DNA from 4 places in the Paenibacillus sp. P13VS genome. Region 3 is predicted to be linked to each of the others. Evidence: riboswitches for the same ligand, from Rfam matches in the RefSeq annotation. Region 3 holds a riboswitch; each other region holds the start of a gene.
What was found. Region 3 has a riboswitch for cyclic di-AMP ahead of GUA98_RS09115 (3D domain-containing protein). Riboswitches for the same ligand answer to the same signal wherever they lie in the genome.
Positions count from the first base shown of each region.

Region 1: it holds a riboswitch for cyclic di-AMP, as region 3 does, so the genes downstream of both, GUA98_RS02995 (C40 family peptidase) here and GUA98_RS09115 (3D domain-containing protein) in region 3, are expected to answer to the same signal.
Region 2: it holds a riboswitch for cyclic di-AMP, as region 3 does, so the genes downstream of both, GUA98_RS27550 (3D domain-containing protein) here and GUA98_RS09115 (3D domain-containing protein) in region 3, are expected to answer to the same signal.
Region 4: it holds a riboswitch for cyclic di-AMP, as region 3 does, so the genes downstream of both, GUA98_RS28310 (C40 family peptidase) here and GUA98_RS09115 (3D domain-containing protein) in region 3, are expected to answer to the same signal.

Region 1 covers NZ_WYEV01000002.1:431,610-436,814, reverse strand. The annotation lists gene GUA98_RS03015 (xanthine phosphoribosyltransferase) at 1-111, shown strand, start outside; gene GUA98_RS03010 (hypothetical protein) at 208-537, shown strand; gene GUA98_RS03005 (hypothetical protein) at 656-871, shown strand; gene GUA98_RS03000 (carboxymuconolactone decarboxylase family protein) at 1,002-1,331, shown strand; gene GUA98_RS02995 (C40 family peptidase) at 1,412-1,876, opposite strand; cyclic di-AMP (ydaO/yuaA leader) riboswitch at 1,882-2,013, opposite strand; tRNA gene GUA98_RS02990 (tRNA-Leu) at 2,375-2,459, shown strand; gene GUA98_RS02985 (X2-like carbohydrate binding domain-containing protein) at 2,808-5,205, shown strand, end outside.
Region 2 covers NZ_WYEV01000019.1:12,401-17,605, forward strand. The annotation lists gene GUA98_RS27540 (HD domain-containing protein) at 255-1,532, shown strand; gene GUA98_RS27545 (TatD family hydrolase) at 1,844-2,614, shown strand; cyclic di-AMP (ydaO/yuaA leader) riboswitch at 2,857-3,110, shown strand; gene GUA98_RS27550 (3D domain-containing protein) at 3,382-4,566, shown strand; gene rnmV (ribonuclease M5) at 4,719-5,205, shown strand, end outside.
Region 3 covers NZ_WYEV01000003.1:962,425-967,629, reverse strand. The annotation lists gene GUA98_RS09125 (ABC transporter substrate-binding protein/permease) at 1-113, shown strand, start outside; gene GUA98_RS09120 (amino acid ABC transporter ATP-binding protein) at 100-825, shown strand; cyclic di-AMP (ydaO/yuaA leader) riboswitch at 1,088-1,287, shown strand; gene GUA98_RS09115 (3D domain-containing protein) at 1,290-1,964, shown strand; gene GUA98_RS09110 (polysaccharide deacetylase family protein) at 2,092-2,886, opposite strand; gene GUA98_RS09105 (hypothetical protein) at 3,035-3,376, shown strand; gene GUA98_RS09100 (PspA/IM30 family protein) at 3,501-4,172, shown strand; gene GUA98_RS09095 (DUF350 domain-containing protein) at 4,269-4,670, shown strand; gene GUA98_RS09090 (DUF4178 domain-containing protein) at 4,694-5,200, shown strand.
Region 4 covers NZ_WYEV01000021.1:15,282-20,486, reverse strand. The annotation lists gene GUA98_RS28320 (M1 family metallopeptidase) at 1-10, shown strand, start outside; gene GUA98_RS28315 (hypothetical protein) at 21-863, shown strand; cyclic di-AMP (ydaO/yuaA leader) riboswitch at 1,124-1,261, shown strand; gene GUA98_RS28310 (C40 family peptidase) at 1,265-1,735, shown strand; gene GUA98_RS28305 (GNAT family N-acetyltransferase) at 2,027-2,539, shown strand; gene GUA98_RS28300 (c-type cytochrome) at 2,705-3,064, shown strand; gene rbsK (ribokinase) at 3,137-4,120, opposite strand; gene GUA98_RS28290 (4a-hydroxytetrahydrobiopterin dehydratase) at 4,166-4,462, opposite strand; gene GUA98_RS28285 (hypothetical protein) at 4,724-5,017, opposite strand.

The sequences.
Region 1 (5,205 bases), on a different contig from region 3:
TTTCAGGCCGGTGCACGTACGATCCGTGAGCAGGGCATTCCGGTGGAAGCCTTGGTGCGCATTCGTTCACTGAATGATGGAACCGTGCAATTCGACGATAACCAAATGTGACAGTTTAAAGGAAAAAGCCTATTTTTTGAACAATGCCTTTGCATGACCGCGAATTTCATTTATAATGGGGTTATGTTAGGGAGAGGAGGCAACACCATGGGGAACCAACCGGCATCAGAACAATTTTTTATTGAAAAGCTGGCGGAGTCGAAAGTTCATTTTGAACGTGCCCTGGATTGTAAACATACGGAATTTGATGACCTTTATCCCTATATGATTGAACATCCTCAATTTTTCTGGTACAAACGCTATGTTGCCTGGTCAGAGTTGCTGACCATTGTAGGCTTGTGTGAAGAGTTGTCCTTCGCTTGGAAAGAACAATTTACACCACATCAAGTGGAGTACCTTGAAGAACGTGTGATGTCCGCCAAAGTGCTTGATTTTTGGTTCGAGAAGAACGACAGCAAAGAGCACGCGCAGCGGTAACTTTCAGTCGGGATATTTTTCGAATGACATAACAGTCCAATACAGTCACGTGAGACCTAAATGACTCTTCATTTAGGTCTCTTTTTGTAAATTATTTTGAAACATAGGAGCCATAGACATGATTAGTGATGCAGAATTAGATGCACTGCGCTTATCGGGTGAAAAAGTAAGAGTGGTACGGGATGGTCTGGAGTCCAACGATGTAACAGGGATTGTCGTTGCTTGGGATGGGGAACAGGTGCTTATCCGTCGCCAGAACAGACGTGTGGTCAAGCTGGACCGCAGTTATCGCTATCAGCTCTTTAGTGAACCACGCCAAAGTCCGGCTGAATGAATAGAGCCGCTCTGGAGTCGGAATGCATGGAATTACCATGGATGGTTTGGCATAATTCCGCCACTCGGGAGAGAAGATAGATACAGCGAGAATTCGTAAACTTATCAGCCGAGAGGATGTGCGGGTAGCCATGACATTGATGAATGATAAGGTACATGCCTACAAGGATCAGATTGGAGAATTAAGCGATGTGTTGCCTGGCGTAGTCAAAGCGTATCACGATTTTACAGGTGAATGCTTTCAGTCAGGTGCCATCGACGCCAAAACCAAGCAGCGGATTGCCCTCGGCATCGGATTGTTTGCCAATAACGAAGTATGTACGTTTTACCACGTAGAAGAGGCCCGTGCGAAGGGCGCAACCGATCAGGAGATTATGGAGACGGTTGCGGTAGCTGGAGCGGTAGGCGGCGGTCACGCGCTGTCTCAAGGCGCAATGCGTGTGCAAAAAGCGTTGCACTAAGGTTTTTCCTGCAAGTGAGTCTGAATAACCAGACAGCAAAACAGGCTCTGGATCATTCCAGAGCCTGTTTCTTGTGCAACTTATATTTTTCCAAGCATCTTGTTATACATAAATTGTCCGGTCACCCGGCGCGCTGTTACATAGCGGTCACTGAAGTATGGATTCGACATTTTGGTGATGCTGACACCTTTACTGCTGGAAGCATGAGCGAATTGCCCGCCTCCGATGTATACGCCTGTATGCGAAATGCCGCTGCCTGAAGTGTTGAAGAATACCAGATCACCTGTGCGGATATTGGCTTTGGATACCGGAGTACCCGCCTTGGCTTGCTGCTGTGAAGTACGTGGCAATTCAATGCTATATTTTTGGAAAATATATCTCATAAATCCAGAGCAATCAAACCCGGCCAGCGTCGTGCCGCCCCACTTGTAAGGTATTCCAGTCATGTTGTTAACGACGGTGTTGATACTGCTCGCCTCAGTGCTTGCTGCACCAGATGTAAATAGAACGGCTGCGCCAAAAATAGAAATGATCAGTTTTTTCAAAATCAATGTTCTCCCTTCGATGCCTACGGAGTTAGCTAAGGGTTCGGTAGAAGGTTCCCTATATTTCCTATGTATAAGAATAATTCACCCAAAATGGTTCCCCCGTTTTCAAACATGAAACTCGGCAAATGAATAATTAATATTTTGTAACCTTTTGAAACTATATTGCATAAATGCGTAATTGTCAAACCTTTCTTCCTTCTGCAATGTTAACGGAATTCAAGACTTTTTGTGGAAAGTAGTAGTTCTCCATGTTTATTTATGATGACAAAAACGTAATTTGTGTTTCATCAGCGCAAAAATTGGACAAATAAGTAAATTGGAGTAGTAGAAGAGAGCGTGATTCATTTTTAGCAGGGAAAGTCAGTTCTCAAGTAGATTTTATACCTTTTAGTCATCTTAGTTTTATACTAAATCATTTAAGTGTTGACACACGGAATTTCACATGATATATTATTTCTTGTCGCCGCGATAGATTATCTCGGAGATATGCCATATGCGGTCGTGGCGGAATTGGCAGACGCGCACGGTTCAGGTCCGTGTGGGCTAACCCCCCGTGGAGGTTCGAGTCCTCTCGACCGCATCATAAGAAGAAAAGGTTTCTCGTTAGGCTAACGCCTGCGGGAGACCTTTTTTTATGTCTTTTTACTTGACCATAAGACCATAACTACGATACACACATCGTTACTTAAACAACGTCCTCCGAATCGATCTGATGGCAGCAGTTTACTTGCAAAATCTCCGGTGTAAGGGGGAGAAATGCCTGTTCTATGGCTGTGGTACCCCCGCTTTCATGGTGAAATGTACGCAAAATTCCGAATTGTACCTACCCTGAGCATAATACATCCACTATTCTTTTCACGTAAGGTAAGCGCTATCATTATGGATTTGAATTCACTATTTCAGAGGGGGTAGGGATGATTTGAAGCGAATGGGTAAACGGATGGCGATGGTTTTTCTGGTGTTCATCTTTGCGGCAGTTCAGTTTGGATTTACAGGGACTAAAGGTCGTGTGGTTGAAGGGGCTGCAGAGACAACATTAGCTGAGAAACCTTACATGGGCTGGAGCAGTTACAGTATGCAGGTGTATGACCCTTCCGTAAAATGGACATCAGCGGAGAGCATCAAGAAGCAATCGGATGCCATGCGCGAGAAGTTACAGGCTCATGGCTATGAATATATCAATATTGATGCGGGATGGAACGGAGATAATGATGAATACGGAAGACCGATTCCTAACCAAGAACTGTATCCAAACGGATTCCAGGAGGTTATCGACTATGTTCATAACAATGGTCAGAAGATCGGGATCTATCTGATTCCCGGATTGTCCATTGATGCATACAATAAAAACCTCGAGATTTACGGGACGGGCGGAGCTTGCCGAATGCAGGATATTGCTTATCAGCCACTTACCGTGATGGATGCTTGGAATGCGTATACCTACAAGATTGATTTTTCGAATCCATGTGCTCAGAAATACATCGATTCCATTGCAGATCTTCTGGGCGAGTGGGGCATTAACTTTGTCAAATTCGACAGCGTGACTCCAGGATCAGGCATTAACAATCTGAGCCGGGATGCACGAGGCGATGTGGAGGCTTGGTCCAAAGCTTTGGCAAGGCATAATATCTGGTTCGAGCTTTCATGGGCACTGGACCATAACTACGTGGATTTCTGGAAAAAGCACGCTAATGGCTGGCGTATCGATTGGGACGTCGAAGCATACGACAGCAATGTGGGATTGACGCAGTGGGCTAATATTGCTCGATTGTTTCCAATCGCTGCGCTTTGGTGGCGTGATGCAGGACCTGGCGGGTGGAATGATTTTGACTCGCTAAACGTGGGCAATGGTTCCATGGATGGGCTCACCAAGGATGAACGGAAGACAGCCATGACATTCTGGGCGATCTCGTCTGCACCGTTGTATACAGGGAATGACATGACCAGGCTGGACAGCTATGGACTTGAACTTCTTACCAATGATGAAGTGATCGCTGTCAATCAGGCTGGACGTCCGGCTCATCCGGTATCGATGGATACTCAGCAGCAGGTATGGTACGCCAATAACGGAGATGGAACGTACAGTGTGGCTCTCTTTAATCTGGGCAACCGGAGTACTGAGGTCAAGGTCAATTGGAGCGATATCGGTCTGGAAGGACCTGCATCGGTCCGTGACCTGTGGAGCCATTCCGAACTGGGTACGTTTAACGAGGGATTTAGCAGTGGTTTATTGGAACCTCATGCTTCCCGCATGCTGAAAGTCAAGGCGCTGAGCGGAACATCGACGGTGAATGACGATGATACAGGCATGCGGTATACCGGAGATTGGAAGCGAAATGGAGGCAAGGAACAATTAGAGGGTTCACAGGACCTGACGATAGCGATTCAGGATTCCACAGGCAATGATAGAACGATTGCTGATCCAGCGAGCGATTCCAATGTAGCAGATGAACCGACTGCTGTACCAGCCGTTTCAGGAGACGATACCACGGTTACCGAGGTGGTCTACGTTAACGATGACGACAGTGAGATACGGTACACAGGTTCATGGAATGCGAATACTGGCAGGGGTTTCGGTGACTTCAATGACGATGTGCATTATACGGAAAAAGACGGCGATTATTTTGAATATACGTTTACAGGTACAGGCATCGAGCTGCTGACAGAGAAGCATCAAGAGCAGGGGGACATGAGCATTATTCTCGATAATGGTGAGGCAGAACGGATAAGCGCTTATACCGATGGAGAAAGGGAAGCCCAGCAGGTGCTGTTCAGCAAAACAGATTTGCCAAGTGGAACACATACCCTGAAGGTTGTTAAGGCATCGGGCCAATACATGCTTCTGGATGCACTCAAGGTAACCAGGGAAAAAGAATCTGATAGGCAGAACAGTGGAATCAGCCCAACCGCTGCAGACTTTGATAAGGCAGTGGATCAGCAAGCGGATGTGAAAATCACGTTAAACCTGAACGGTAATACGTTAACTGGTGTGGAATACAACGGGGACGATCTCGGCGAAGATGACTACGATGTCCTTGACAATACGTTAACGATCAAGAAACAATACCTCACTCAGCTGCCCGTGGGCACAACGAAGTTTAACGTGGTATTTAGCGCGGGGGATCCGCAGACGCTCACGATTAAGGTTATTGACACCTCCGGAATCCGATTCTCGATGATTAACAATGACGATCCCGCGATCAAGTATAGCGGAAACTGGTCACGCAGCACGGGAAGAGGATTTGGCGACTATAAGGATGATGTGCATTACGCCGAGCAGAACGGCGATTATTTTGAGTATGAATTCAGAGGAACGGGTATTCAGT
Region 2 (5,205 bases), on a different contig from region 3:
ATACTCATCATACCAACGATTCCCAAAACAGTCAACCTTAAAATTAGCTTAAAATTAAGGCTGTTTTTGATAAGATTACGGTTGGCAAGGGGTTAAGGGCGATTTTTCATATTTAAACCTCAATGTCAGGTTTGTCGATTTGGAAAACATTAAAAGTACCTTATTCGACAAAATTCGTCATTATGTGTCGAATAATCGGGCTAATTAAGGCTGAAAGCGACAAACACAACTCAAAAACAAGGGAGCGAAGCGACATGGAACAGCGTTTAACCGAAGAGAAAGTGTTTAAAGATCCGGTACATAATTATATTCATGTGCAAGATCCGATAATATGGCAGTTAATCAATACCCCAGAGTTTCAGCGCTTGCGACGGATCCGTCAATTGGGAACATCCTATCTGACTTTTCACGGTGCTGAACACAGCCGGTTTTCACACTCATTGGGCGTTTATGAAATTACACGGAAGATTATCTCTCAATTTGAAAGAAGTCACTACTCCGATTGGCCTAAGGAAGAAAAAGCCGTTGCTCTCTGCGCTGCATTATTGCATGACTTGGGTCACGGGCCATTCTCTCACTCCATTGAAGAAGCCTTCGACATGAATCATGAGGATTGGACCTGCCGAATTATTCTTGGCGATACCGAGGTGGGGGCGATCCTGAGACGGTATGCTCCCGATTTCCCGGAGAAGGTGGCATCTGTAATTCAGAAAACTTATGAAAAGCCAATCGTCGTGAATTTGGTCACTAGCCCGCTTGATGCAGACCGGATGGACTATTTGCTTCGGGATGCTTACTTTACAGGTGTAAACTACGGAACCATCGACCTTGACCGCATCCTGCGAATGCTTCGTCCTTATCACGGGAGAATTGTAGTCAAGGAATCCGGTATGCATGCCGTGGAAGACTACTTGATGTCACGTTACCAGATGTACTGGCAAATTTACTTCCATCCGGTGACTCGAAGCTCCGAAATTATTCTGAGACAAATATTTAAGCGTGCAAAAGAGCTGGTAAAGCAGGGGTTCCCATTCCGTTTCATGCTGGAGCCATTGCCGCAGCTGTTTGCAGGAGTGCTCTCTGTTGATGAATATCTGCAATTGGATGAGGCTTTAATCCAGACCACATTCATGCAGTGGCGTAAAGAGAACGATTCTGTTCTAAGCGAGTTATGCGAACGTTTTATGGATCGCAGGTTGTATAAGTATGTAGAGGTTGAACAGATCGATGTGGAAACGATTGAAGAAATTCGGGCTGCCTTTGCCAAAGCGGGTCTTCATCCCGAATATGATCTGGAAATTGATTTTCCGACGGATCTTCCGTATGATGTTTTTCGTCCGGATGAATCAACAGACAAACAGATTCTGCTGCTGGATAGACAGGACAAGCTGCATGAATTATCCGAGGTTTCGGACATCGTCCGTTCAATCAGCGGAATACATCGGGGTAAGCATCATCTGTACTATCCGCAAAACAAGGTGGACGCCATCATTCACGAGCTGCCATCTCATATTCGCCCATACTTCTCATGATCATGAAGTGAGCTGTGAGGAGCAAAATTATTACAAATTAGCTATGGCAGAAAGAGTTTCTATTTCGAGATATTATCATGATACAGTAATCTGCTTTAATGGAGAGTATATGTAGATCGACATAATTTTGTAATGTACACTTTTTTTTGAACAAATTGAGATCATAAGGGCTCCTATATATAGTAGAAATTAAATTTGTTAATTCCACATGTTGTACTCTAAAAAATCAATGATGATGATAAAATGAGCGCATTTTATAGAATTTTGATTGGGATCGAAAACAGTTATTCGACAGGAAGGGAGAAATACAAATGATGTTATTCGACACACATACACACCTGGATGCACCGCAATTCGACGAGGACCGCGAGGAGATGATTCAACGTGCTGTTGACGCCGGGGTTGGCCGTATGATCAATGTTGGTTTTAACCGGGAGACCATTCCATCCACGATGAAGCTTGCCGAAACGTATGATTTTATATATGCTGCTGTAGGCTGGCATCCTCAGGATGCCATTACGATGCAGGAGGGCGATCTCGAGTGGATTGCGTCTCTGTGCAAACATGAAAAAGTCGTTGCCATAGGCGAAATTGGCCTGGATTATTATTGGGACACTTCACCGAAGGATGTGCAGCATCGTGTTTTAAGACAACAGATCGGACTGGCTCGTGAACTCAATATGCCTATTGTCATTCATAATCGCGATGCTCATGAAGATATTGTCAGAATTTTGCGTGAAGAGAAAGCAGGAGAAGTCGGGGGTGTGATGCACTCTTTCTCAGGAAGCTGGGAAACGGCAAAACTCTGTCTGGATCTAGGGTTCCATCTATCCTTCGGTGGACCAATTACGTTCAAAAACGCCAAGCAGCCAAAAGAGGTACTGGCGAAGGTGCCAATGGACCGATTTTTCATTGAAACCGACTCCCCATATCTTACACCACATCCTTATCGTGGAAAACGAAACGAAACAGCGCATGTACGTCTGGTTGCAGAAGCAGCTGCGGAAATTAAAGGCATTTCGGTAGAGGAAATTGCTGCAATAACGACCAAAAATGCCATGGAACGATTTGGGATTCGTTAAAAAACGAAGCAAATGCGGTGAAAAAGAGAGGTAGACGGAGCGAATTTGCTTTTTGATCCAAATAAATGAAGAATATTACAATATTTTAACCAAATATTTAGAAAAACGTACTTGAACAACGCTTTACAACATGCATCGAAACAGGATATCATCTTTTCAGTGAATTGTTGTGAGGAAAATTGGACAGATGTTCGGGGGATGAACAAAGGGACACTTTCCGATGACACAACAATACTTTTCATGAACCGATCTCGCTGAGTCTCCGTTAACGGAGAGCGGGGGAACCAATAGGGCTTAAACATCAGTGTAAGTAGCTGATGCGCATCGTTCGCTGACCCAAAAGCAGCGGATGCACTTGCGAAGCACTATTTGATTTCTTCTTTGGGTCTCGGGGTGAATTCAAGGGCATCCGCCATGAGCGGGTGACCGGAGATAGGGCGGCTCTCTTTCGCCCGAACCCGACAGCTAACCTCGCAAGCGGAAAAAGAGAGGCAACCTCGTGCATGAATTTCCGATATTCAAAATCATTCGGAAGCCACGAAAGAGTTCCTCTTACACTCTTTCTTTGGCTTTTTTGTTTTTGAATAAAAGAAATAAGGTCATCATACGGTAAGAATTCAGGTGGTGACATCATGTTGCGAAGAGTGGTTCATGGTGCAGAACCGGTCATTGAGATATCGATCAGTTCTGTAGAAAATTTGGTATAGTCGCGTCAAAGACATCATGCATTAACTTTAGACGGCGAGGCTATGAAGGAGGACGGAGAAGTGGGCACATTCCAACCAGAAGAGACCCATGAGTCACGATCATCCAGTAAGTCTTACGCGTTGCGGTGGAAGCATGAGAACATGCGTCAAATGGCACTGATCGCTATTTTCTCAATCGCGCTTACAATCATGATCTTGTTAGTCGTTTACGGTCAAGCCGGGAAACAAATTTCGCTGGTTATTGATGGCAAAGCTCAAGCGGTAGAGACTCGTACAGGAATGCTTCAAGAAATGCTGGAGGAGCAATCAATCACAGTCAGCCCCCATGATGAGGTATCCATGCCTTTGAACGGGGCAATCGCAGATGGAGACCGCATCGTTATTGAGCGGGCCGTTCCAGTCAACATTACGGCAGACGGAGACACCAAGACTCTGTATACAACCGATTCATCGGTAGAAGATGCAATTCAGAAATCTGGAATTGAAGTTGCAAGTGAGGATAAGGTTTATCCTGCGCTCGCAACACCAATCAAGGCAGATATGAAAATTCGCGTAGTGCGTGTAACAAAGCGTACAGTGGAAGTGGAACAGCCGATTGCGTACAAAGTAATCAAAACGGCTGACCCTAGCTTGTACAAAGGTGACAATCGCGTCATCGTAAACGGCAAAGAAGGTACACTTGTACAGCATATCGAAAAGGTGTTCCAGGATGGAGAGTTAGTCTCCAAAAAGATGGTGGGCAAATCGGTATCGACCAACCGTGTCGATAAAGTTATTGCTGTCGGAACCAAAGCAAAACCTGTTGTGAAGAAGCCGGAGATTCAGACGGTATCGGCCCAAACCTCCACAGCAAAGAAAGAAACGACAACGAACTCGAAGAAAACCGCTGCATCAGGCAGCAAAGTGATTACCGTCTCAGGCACTTCTTTTAAATATTCCAAAGTACTTAAAAATGTATCGATGACCGCGTACTCTTCTGAGGAGCCTGGCATTGGTACAAAAACAGCTTCCGGTACCCGGGTAACTGAAGGACGGACCATTGCGGTCGATCCAAAAGTGATTCCGATCGGCTGGTGGGTGTATATTGAGGGCCTCGGCTTCCGTCGTGCGGAAGATACTGGCGGCGCCATTAAAGGCAACAAAATCGATGTGTATTATGACAGTGTAAAGCATGCCCTGAATTTCGGACGTAAGAAAGGCAAGACGGTATATGTGATCGGTCCGGTTAAGCCGGAAGCGAACTAAAATCGTTTTACTTTGAAATGGGAATGCTATAAAATAGTTGCATGAATGAATCATGCGGAATATGCGGCGGTGGAGTCTGAATAGGCTCGCCGCCGTTTGGCAGAGAAGAGGATATTCCTCTTCTTTTTGCGTTAGAAAGGAAGAAATGGAACATGATAAAAGAAGTCATTGTGGTAGAAGGACGCGACGATACCGTCGCCATCCGGCGGGCTGTTGAGGCAGACACCATAGAGACCGGCGGATCAGCCATTAACCAGCGAATCCTGAAGCGAATTGCACTGGCACAGGAAAGACGCGGTGTAATTGTTCTTACCGACCCGGATCATGCCGGTGAGCGCATTCGCAAAATCATTGCAAACAAGGTTCCAGGCTGCAAACATGCTTTTATTCCGGAAGCGGACGCAACCCGCAAAGGGGATATCGGGGTCGAGAATGCCTCACCTGAGGCAATCCGCCATGCGCTGGAGCGTGTGCATACCTCGTACGAGGGTGTACCGAGCCAGATCGATTGGGATGACTTGATTGCAGCAGGACTGATTGTGCACCCGCAGGCAGCTGCAAGGCGTATGGAGATGGGGAATCTGCTCGGCATAGGTTACTGCAACGGAAAGCAGTTCCACAAGCGGCTGGGTGTATTCC
Region 3 (5,205 bases):
AAGGAATGAATCCGTTCCTTATTGCAGCAGCCATATACTTTGTATTGACATTTATTTTGTCCAAGCTGCTGGGTCGACTGGAAAGGAAGTTGAGTGCAAGTGATAGACGTTAGACAATTACACAAATCCTACGACAAAAACGAAGTACTAAAAGGCATAGATGTCTCAATTGGCAAGGGCGAGGTCGTTGTTGTGATTGGTCCTTCAGGATCAGGCAAAAGTACCTTCCTGCGCTGTCTCAACCTGTTGGAGCAGCCTACTTCAGGTGAGATTAATTTCGAAGGCGTATCGATCACGGATCCCAAACACAACATTAATGCAACGCGGGAGAAAATGGGGATGGTGTTCCAGCACTTTAATCTGTTTCCGCATAAAACTGTGGAGCAAAACATTACCATTGCCCCGATTAAAGTCAAAAAGCAGTCTGCACAGGAAGCCAAGCAGATTGCCGCAGACTTGCTCAAAACCGTGGGGCTGTTGGATAAAAAAGATGCTTATCCGAGTCAGCTGTCTGGTGGACAGAAGCAGCGGATTGCTATTGCCAGAGCGCTTGCGATGCAGCCGCATGTGATGCTGTTTGACGAGCCGACATCTGCACTTGACCCTGAAATGGTTGGTGAAGTGCTCGACGTTATGAAACGCCTGGCTGAAGGCGGCATGACGATGGTTATCGTTACCCACGAGATGGGCTTCGCCCGTGAAGTCGGTGATCGCATCATCTTTATGGATGGCGGTGTCATTGTGGAAGAGGGGACACCAGATGAAGTATTTGGTCAGCCTAAGCATCCACGTACGCGTGACTTCCTCGGTAAAGTCTTGTCATAGCCTTTGAGCATGATCCAGTCAGTGAACCGCATTAATTAAAACGAACAAACAACGAAATCAAACAACCTTGCTCACGTCACGTTTGCAGGGTTGTTTTTTGTGCAGGATAAGTATCCAGTGTCGTAAAAGTAACGTTTCTGTCATCGTTCCATAGCTGCTTGATCGCTTTTTAATAAGAAAAATCCTTATTTCTAAGCAGCATTATGTGTTGTTTAAAACAGTTGGTAACATTTACTACGGTCCCTGGTTACAAAATTGTGATATATTGTTCCTGCCGAAACTTCCTGAGGAGGAAGTGTGGAGGATGTAACGATGCAGACCGTGGAGGGGAAGATTGATACGCACGCTGCTTGGGGTGAATTAGGGGTACATAACGCAAGACGAATGTAACAGAGACCTATAGGGTGGTTTCCTCCATCCGAATCCGACAACTAACTTCGCAGGCACAATGAGGGAGGAAGACCATGATTAAGAAGAGAACTATAGCCAAAACAGCAGCAGCCCTGCTGACAGCAGCAATGCTCATTCAGGCCGTTCCAGCTCACGCTGATTCTGTTCACGTGGCCAAAGAAGGGGATACCTTCTATACCTTATCGAAACAATATGGAGTTGGACTGAACACACTGGTAAAAGCAAACAGTGATATTTCGCCTTACAACATTTATGGTGGTTTGAAAATTACGATTCCTGGAAAAGCAAACACGGCCTCGGCTGCTCCAGCAGCGAAGAGCTCTACGGGTGCAAAGACGATTACGACCGCTAGCCTTGATGTGAATGCTGACGATAAAGTCGTTCAAGCCTGGGGCAAAACATTTGATTACAGTAAGTCCATTGATGTGAAAGCAACAGCGTACTCTGCAGCCGCTTCCGAAAATGGTGGATGGGGTGCTGTTGATTACTTCGGCAATCCACTTGAACTCGGCACGATTGCCGTAGATCCTAGTGTGATTCCACTGGGTACAAAGGTTCTTGTTACAGGTCACTCCCATCCGGGGCTGCCTAAGCAGGCATTTGTGGCTACTGCCCGGGATATCGGCGGGGCGATCAAAGGAAAACGAATTGATATTTTCATTCCTGGGAGCCAGAAGTCAGTGAGTACATTCGGTTTTCAGGACGTTGAACTTTATATTTTGAAATAAGTATCAGTGCCAACAAAAGGGTGCCTTTAGTCACGACTAACGTGAAATAAGGGTACCCTTTGTCTTTATTATAACGCGCAAAATGGTTAATTCATAAGGTGTGTGTTTCGTCTAACCAAGCCGAGTATTATTTGCTTTTTGGCAATTGCAGCATTTCGTCCAAAGTCACCAGATTGAACCCCCTGCATCGCAGTTCATCTATAATCTCCGGAAGTGCTCCAATGGTACCGGACAGATTGGAGCCCACGCCTCCGCCCGCATGCTGAAGAATGATGGAGCCTGGCTTGACTGCAGATAAAACATTCTGCTTCACTTGCTCTTTGCTGAGGCCTTTCCAATCCAGCGAATCCACATTCCAGTTGACGATGCTGTATTGCTGTCTTGCGGCCCATTGCAGCTGTTTCTCATTAATGTCCCCGTATGGAGGACGAATCATTTTAGGTGTATACCCGGTCAGTTTATGAATAATGTCACCGGTATGTAGAATTTGTTTGCGAAATGCATTCAAAGACAGCTTACTGAATTCAGGGTGGTTGTAACTGTGGTTTCCAACAATGTGACCTTCCCTAACGATCCGTCTGACGAGGTCGGGATGTTTCTCTGCCCGGTTGCCAACAATAAAAAAGGTCGCTTTTACATTATATTTCTTTAGAATATCCAATACCTGCGGAGTGAAGCGCGGATCAGGCACATCATCAAAAGTCAGTGCTACCTGTCTGGTTGAAGGCCCATTGGTCTTGAATGTATCGGCATATTTCTGCCTGAGCTGACCGAGTGTCAGCTGTTCATCCTCAGATAGATCCGGCTCTGCAGCAGGTATGCTCTCTGGAACGGGTTTTGCCAGCACTTGTCCAGGTAAATAGCTTCCACTCATAAATATAAGGATCAACATGGAGAATGCGATGAGGCGAATACGCATGATATAGCCTCCCTTGTCAGATTGCGTTCTCTTTGGTATGCCCGCGGTGACGGTCCGTTATGCATAAATGTGAGAAGTTTCATTGTCCAATTCAGTCGATAAGCTCATAATTCCACCATTACATATACACACAAAGGATGGGTGGATTAGGATGAGTACGTATGATTTGAAATCAGTTCGTTTGCAGGTCATTGAAGCTGGAGAAGATAAGATATTTTTGGTCACGGGTGGGAAAGCTCATATAGGGGCTGTGGCGACCTTTTATCCGGAAAGAGAACGCGTGGTGGGAACGGCAGTCCATATTCCAGGGCATAAGGAACAGGAATTGTGTGAGCGCCTTGCACGTAAGGCCGCAAATTCTCTTAAGGTGACCGTAACCGTCATTATGGGGATTCATTTTGACGCCATTACACGTGTACAGATCGATGAGATCGTACAGACGGCGGAGAAGCTGCTCGAAGACCATTTAACCCTGGCGAATGATATAAAATAGTAGATTTTGGGTAACCCGGAATCGTGTTTTATGATTTTTTTTGGTAAAATTGAAACGGGATGAAGGTTACCACGTATGTATGATTATATACAAGGATGTAATATCGACTAGGAGGAATACCATAATGTCCATTTTCAAACGTTTGCGTGATTTAACGATGTCTAACATTAATGCCATTATTGACAAGGCAGAAGATCCAATCAAAATGACGGATCAATATATCCGTGATATGCAGGAAGATCTGGAAGATGCAGAAAAGGCTGTTGCACAACAAATCGCGATTGAGAAAAAATTCAAGCAGCTGTTCGAGGAACAGGAAGCATTGGTGAAGAAACGTGAGGAGCAAGCTCATACTGCAGCACGTGCACAGAACATGGATCTGGCTCGCCGGGCTCTGGAAGAGAAAAAAGCTGCCGAAGTAAAAATGGCAGAATATAAAACAAGCTATGATCAGAATAAGGCTGCTGCAGACAATCTGCGCGGCAAGCTGGAAGAAATGCGCAAGCAATTGACACAAATGAAAAATAAGCGCGAAACGCTGGTAGCGCGTTATAACGCAGCAAAAGCACAAACCGAAATCAACAAAGCGCTGAACGGCTTCAGTTCCGATACAGCTAGTGCTGGCATGAAACGTATGGAAGAGAAAATGATGCAAATGGAGGCACAGGCTGAAGCGAGCAACGAAATGTCTTCCAAAGGAAAATCACTGGATGAAGAGTTCGAGAAACTCGGTAAGGATCAGGCCGTTGAGGATGAACTGGCGGCACTCATGAAGCAGTACGAAAATAAGAACTAAACCTTGCATCTCAGGCAGGGTTCACTGGCGGAGGAGAGACAGCGTTTCTCCTTCGCTTTTAAATGCGGTTCATGTTGATAAGTGGGGGCTGTGTAAATGGATTTGAACATTTTGGCGATGCTGGTCTGGACGTTATCTGGCTCGGTTTTGCTTTTTGTTTTGATGTATGTGGATTCATTGTTTACGAAGTATAAGGATTTTGCGGAAGTTAAGGCAGGGAACATGGCGGTTACGACACGGATGGTCATGAAGCTGTTTGCTCAAGGCTATGTGCTTGCCACTTCGATTTCGACTGCGGGTCATCTGGGTGAAGCGCTGCTTGTATCGGTTGTTTCATTTGTCATCCTGCTTATTCTGGAGAGCGTTGTACACTTTATGATTCGCACATGGGCCAATCTTGATCTGGACACAGGAATTCAGCAAGGGAAGACAGGATATGGCTTGTTCTCCGGTGCTTTGCACATTGTGGGCGCATTAATTATTGCAGCTTGTTTATAAGATAACGAACGGGAGTAATGGGTATGAGTGTATGGAAACGGATTAAAGGAATACTAGCCAAACCCGAACCACCACGAGCAGAGAAAACCATGCTGGACCTTGAGCCTGGAGATATCTGTGAGGTCTCGCTCGTTACGTATGAAGTTGTGGGGCGGGTGCAGCATCGTGCCCGAAAAGCGGTGGTACTCACACTGCAGGACGGTACAACGTTTAGACATTTACATGTAGAAGAAAGAGAATTGACGCGTTATTCCCTCTATACGCCAATTGATGGCCGTCTTGACGCACCAGACGAAGTCCCAACCTTACTTGATCTGGACGGACGCGCGTATCATCTGGAGGAAGAATATGGAGGAATGGTTACCACTGCCGGCAGGACACCTTATGGTCAGGCTGGAGAGCAATTGGTTTGGCAGTACCAGTCTGATGATAACATGCTTCTGCGTGTGGAATGGCAAGACAGAAGATTTACTCTGTATGAAGGTGAGTCCATTCTTCCTGCGGATATCAAAGTGATTCGTTCGAGCTAGGAGAG
Region 4 (5,205 bases), on a different contig from region 3:
GTCATGGTGAGGTGGAGACAGTGAAAGCAAAAATACGTGAGGGCTGGTTTCTCGTCCGTCAGCATATGTTCATTGTGGCACTTTTATTTCTCTATCAGCTGGTGTGGGGTTACTTCATTTATAAAATGGTGCAATCGGCAGTCATCCCCTTGCTGCTGCGCTATCCGGACCCTGACGCCGGGGAGCTGAGTACCATTTTATTCAAAATGGAAAGCCAGCTCAATCTGTCTACCCATCCCGAGGTGCATCGCTATTTATGGATACTTGGGGCCATGCTCCTGCTCCGCATGCTGATTACCCCTCTCATCCAGGCAGGGCTGCTCTATTCATTACAACACTTCAATCATACAGAAGAACGTGTTCCTTTTGTACGTGGGATCAAGGCACTGTGGAAACCGATGATGCTGCTTCATTTCATTAAAACGCTATTATTGCTGCTGCCTGCGTACTGGCTGATCCCCAAGCTGTATAGTATCTTTCTGGATGGATTCCACTCGCTTCAATTGCTGCTGCCAGGCATTCCATATGTAGCCGGATGGATCGTATATGGATGGATCATACATCATGCTTTGTTATATATGCAGTTTGGCGCTACAGCTCCCGAGGATCAGGGCGGGGTAAAAGGTACATTTTTGGGTTTATTACTCGCCTTGCGTCATATCTTTCCTCTCATCGGTATCGCAGTGGTTCTGGGAGGAATTCATCTGCTCATCTTCGGTACTTTCACATCTGCGTCGTGGTTCCTGACAGGTCTCATCGGTCTCATCCTGCAACAAACCTATCCGCTCGCCAGATGTTTGCTCGATATATGGAAGATATGTGCTCATTTCCGTCTGTGGCAGTCCAAGTCCACCAAAGGTTAAAAAGTGTAATGAACCGCGCAAAAATTGTTACCATCTCCATGTAAACTTATGTCAATGTTAACGCTTTACAAAAACAAACCCCGACCTTTCCCCGTCAAAGGTCGAGGTTTTTTTTGCTAATTTTCTTGTTAAACGTTGCCAAAGGCTTACTCCTCTGTTACAATAATCGCAGTGAGTTTTTAGTAACAACTTTGTAATCTTTACCTCATGAATTGTAACTACTTAAAATTAAATCGTCATTTCTTGATTTCGCAGGTGCACAACTAGCATAGCCAAATTCCTGGCACCTGGGAAGCGGGGGAACCAGTTATGGGTGAATTGATCTTGCTACAGAGGGATCATAGGGGACCTTCAACCGAATCCTTAAGCTAACCTCGCAGGCGTTGGAAGGGGTATATCTCTTGTTCAAAAAGAAATTAACAGCAGCTGTCCTCAGCTTAACATTCGCACTATCACTTGGAGCAGGCAGCGCATTCGCAGATTCAAAAATGGATAAAGTAATTGATTCAGCAATGGGAACTACATACAAAAGTGGTGGAACAACGCTTAACGGCTTTGACTGCTCTGGATTCACACGGTATGTATTCGAAAAGCTGGGCATCGATTTGGCTCGTCAATCCAGTTCCCAATTCGACATGGGTGACTCGGTATCCCGCATGGAAATGAGACCAGGCGATCTGGTATTCTTCAATACAACGGGTAAAGGGGTTTCACACGTAGGGATTTTCGTGGGTGAAGGTAAGTTTGCACACTCCTCGTCTTCCAAAGGAGTTACGATTAGTTCTTTGAGTGAGAACTACTGGGCCAACCGCTATGTTGGCGCTAAACGGATTATGAGCACGGACGCATATGAGTCACTGGCCCTCGACTAGGGACAAGCTGAGCAACATCATACTGTAACGAAGCATAAATCAACCGCCCGGTACATTCTCCGCAGGAATGTATCCGGCGGTTTTTTTGTGCATCTTCGTCCGTGCCCTTATGATGTTTTTACCCATCCTACTGTAATATAAACGAAATTCCAGGAACTTTTGTTTCACTTTTTTTCAAGGGAGCAAAACCTTGCCAAATGCCCTCCTCTTTTGTAGAGTAAAATCAGGATTAAATACGAAATGACATATGTTATCAACAATTAGCGTATGACTAGAAGTAGCTTGTTCACAATGAAAGGAGCGTGCAGTGGTGTGGATGAAGCTTCTGTAACGTTTCACGTTGTGCCGATGCTGGAAGAACATGCAGCAATGATCTGCAGCTGGACATATGAACCACCCTATAACATCTATACCTGGCTGCCCTGGGAACAGATGAAGGCGCTGGAGGTTGAATTCGGCGATGAGCAGCTTCGAAAAGAGCAATATGCAGTTGTACTCGGAGAGCAGGATCAGCTTTGCGGATTCGTTCAATTCTTTCCTCTTGAAGGCGTGACGCGAATTGGGCTTGGCATGCACCCTGAACAGTGTGGACAAGGTCACGGTACTGCCTTCGTCTCTGCGATCGTGAAGGAAGCCATTCGGCGGAACCCTAGTCATGAGATCGATCTCGAAGTGCTCACCTGGAATACGCGGGCTATCCGGGTTTATCACAAGGCTGGATTTGTCACCCAGGATACGTATGAACGACAGACACCAAGCGGTTTGATGCCTTTTTATTGCATGGTCTATGAAGGACCCCGCTAATCTTAAACTAACCCTTAAACCGCGTAAGCCAAAGAAATTCATGCCCGTTTATGTGATTAGTTCAAAAAATTACCACAAAATGCTATGATGTCTTAACAGGTTCCGTTATAATGATATGGACAGTTTCAGTTTAGATGATCTTTCATTCTGGAGGGGACATAACGGATGCACAAATGGATCATGAGCGGGGTATTTTTTGCAGCATGCGCATTGGCTATTGTATTAATGTTTACGCTTCCAGGGAAAGAGGAAGTGGCTGAAGAAGCGAAACCAACCATGCCTGAAGTGGCAATGGATGCCGGACAGGCTGAAGCACTGGTCAAAACCAATTGTATCACGTGTCACGGGGACCAGCTTCAAGGTGGCGTAGGACCTGCACTAGCAAACATCGGCAGCAAGGATGATGTGGAGAAGATCTACTCTACCATTGTCAAAGGTAAAGGCGGCGGCATGCCTTCCTTCAAGGACAAACTGAAGGACGAGGAAATTGCCAATATCGCGATGTGGCTGGCTGAGAAGAAATAAGGAAATGAGATACACAGCAAAGAGGCCCCTGCCTTTCCTTACGGAATGGTACGGGCCTCTTCGTCATATCGTTCAGCCTCTGGCTGCGTGTTCTGCCAAAAAGGCTTCCACTTCACGTGCATACGGCATCCCCGACTGGGCGCCGAGCTTCGTTACGGATAACGCGGCCGCTCCCATGGCATAGCCTACTGCCGCGTCCAGTGTTTCCCCGCGCGCGAGAGCTACCGCCAGCGCGCCGTTGAAACAATCGCCAGCGCCGGTCGTATCGACGGCGCTTACGGCGTAGCCCGGCGCACGGCAAGCGCCGGCACGCCCTGCCTGTACGCGGCCGCCTGGCGCTGCCGCGTACACAGCCCCCTCGGGGCCGAGCGTCGTGACGACAGCGGCCCCGAGCGATGCGGCGAGCTCTGCGACCGCCGCATCCACGTCTTCCGGCCGGAGATCATCCCGGCCGGTAAGCACGGCAAGCTCGCTGCGGTTCGGCGTGACCACGTCGACGCACCGCAGGAGCTCCTGGGGCAGACCCGGCACCGCTGGAGCCGGGTTGAGCACCACCAGTGCGCTGCCTTCTGCCGCCAGTTCGGCGGCGCGGGTGACCGCTGGCAGCGGGATCTCAAGCTGCAGCAGCACCGCTGCGGCTGCAGTCAGGCTTTTTACCGTATCCGCCTCTTCCAGCATCTCCGGCACCACTTGTCCATTCGCTCCAGGAATAACGATAATCCGGTTGTCTCCCTTGGAGAGCCAGATCGATGCTGTACCTGTTACAGTGTCTTCCAATACACGAACCTGCGAGGCATCTGCCCCACTATCCGTCAGACTGTGCAGCAAGCGTTCCCCAAAACCGTCTGAACCCACTGCTCCAATCATCGTAGTCTGTCCACCCAGACGTGCAGTAGCAACGGCTTGGTTAGCCCCTTTGCCTCCCGCCAGATAGTGAAGCTCCTCACCGCTTACCGTTTCTCCCTCTTCCGGGATGATATCGGTCTTCACCACGAGGTCCATATTGAGACTGCCTACAACCGCGATCAGAGGCTTATTCTGATTCATGTCTGACATGTATGCTTCCTCATTTCTTGGCAGCACAACGATAACCGATCCCGGCTATGTCGTCCTCATTTTCTCAAACGTTTCGTTAAACTGCTCTGCTTCCTTAATATCTACAGATGTAATTCCACCCTCATCCCACGACGTGAGACGCAGCGTAACCGTTGTATAATCAATCGTAATAAAAGGATGATGATTAAATGCTTCCGAGATCGCCGCGACCTCATCCACGAATGCAATCCCTTTCATGTAGTTGGAAAATACGAACTTGCGGACAATCCACCGTCCCTCCTCCAGTTCCCAGCCTTCCAGCCTTCCCAGATGAGCTTCGACTTCTTCTTGCGTAAAAACCATACGTTATCTTCCTCCCCATAAAGACGGCACAAGGGTAGTCTCTAACCCTGTCCCTCATGCCATCCGAAACCTTGGTGCTACCACAGTAACCCCAACCGTCATAGGTTAGCCGCTCTGCGGCTCGCCCGTTTCATGACTCTCATCTTACCACGTACGGAACTCAAAATCCAATACTGTAAATGGCGTTAGAGCCAATAGCCGTAAGGCTTCCAGGCGTTTCCCCTTCCGGTTTCCACGCTAGAATTCCCCTTATATTCGGCCCTAGATTAGGGGTACAAATGTCAATTCTTCTTCCCCAATCAGAATATGAATGCGGTGCTGCTCCTTGTCATGAATAACCACACCACTCCCTACAGGAATGACCGACTCTGTGCCCAGCGCATAGAACAAGTCCTCTGCCAGAGCTTCGTCTACTTCGAGTTGCTCGTTTTCACCCAAACGGGACCAATCCTCTGCATCCATTTCGAAAAAAACATAACGATCCGGAATGCGGCCGATCGCCTGTGTCAAATCTGTCAATATTCCTTCATAATCCCGTCCATGCTTTACGCCCATTGGCTTTTTCACTCCTGTTTGGCCCCTAAAGAGCTGATTTGTTCTTATTATACCTGAAAATAACCCTTAAAAAAAAAGGGCATCTGGTCGATAAATACTATACATGACCGTTTCAGCTGTTACAGCATTTCTAAAAAATGCCATAGGTTAAACGGATTGCGGCCAAACATTCGCCCGGAAGCCCGAAT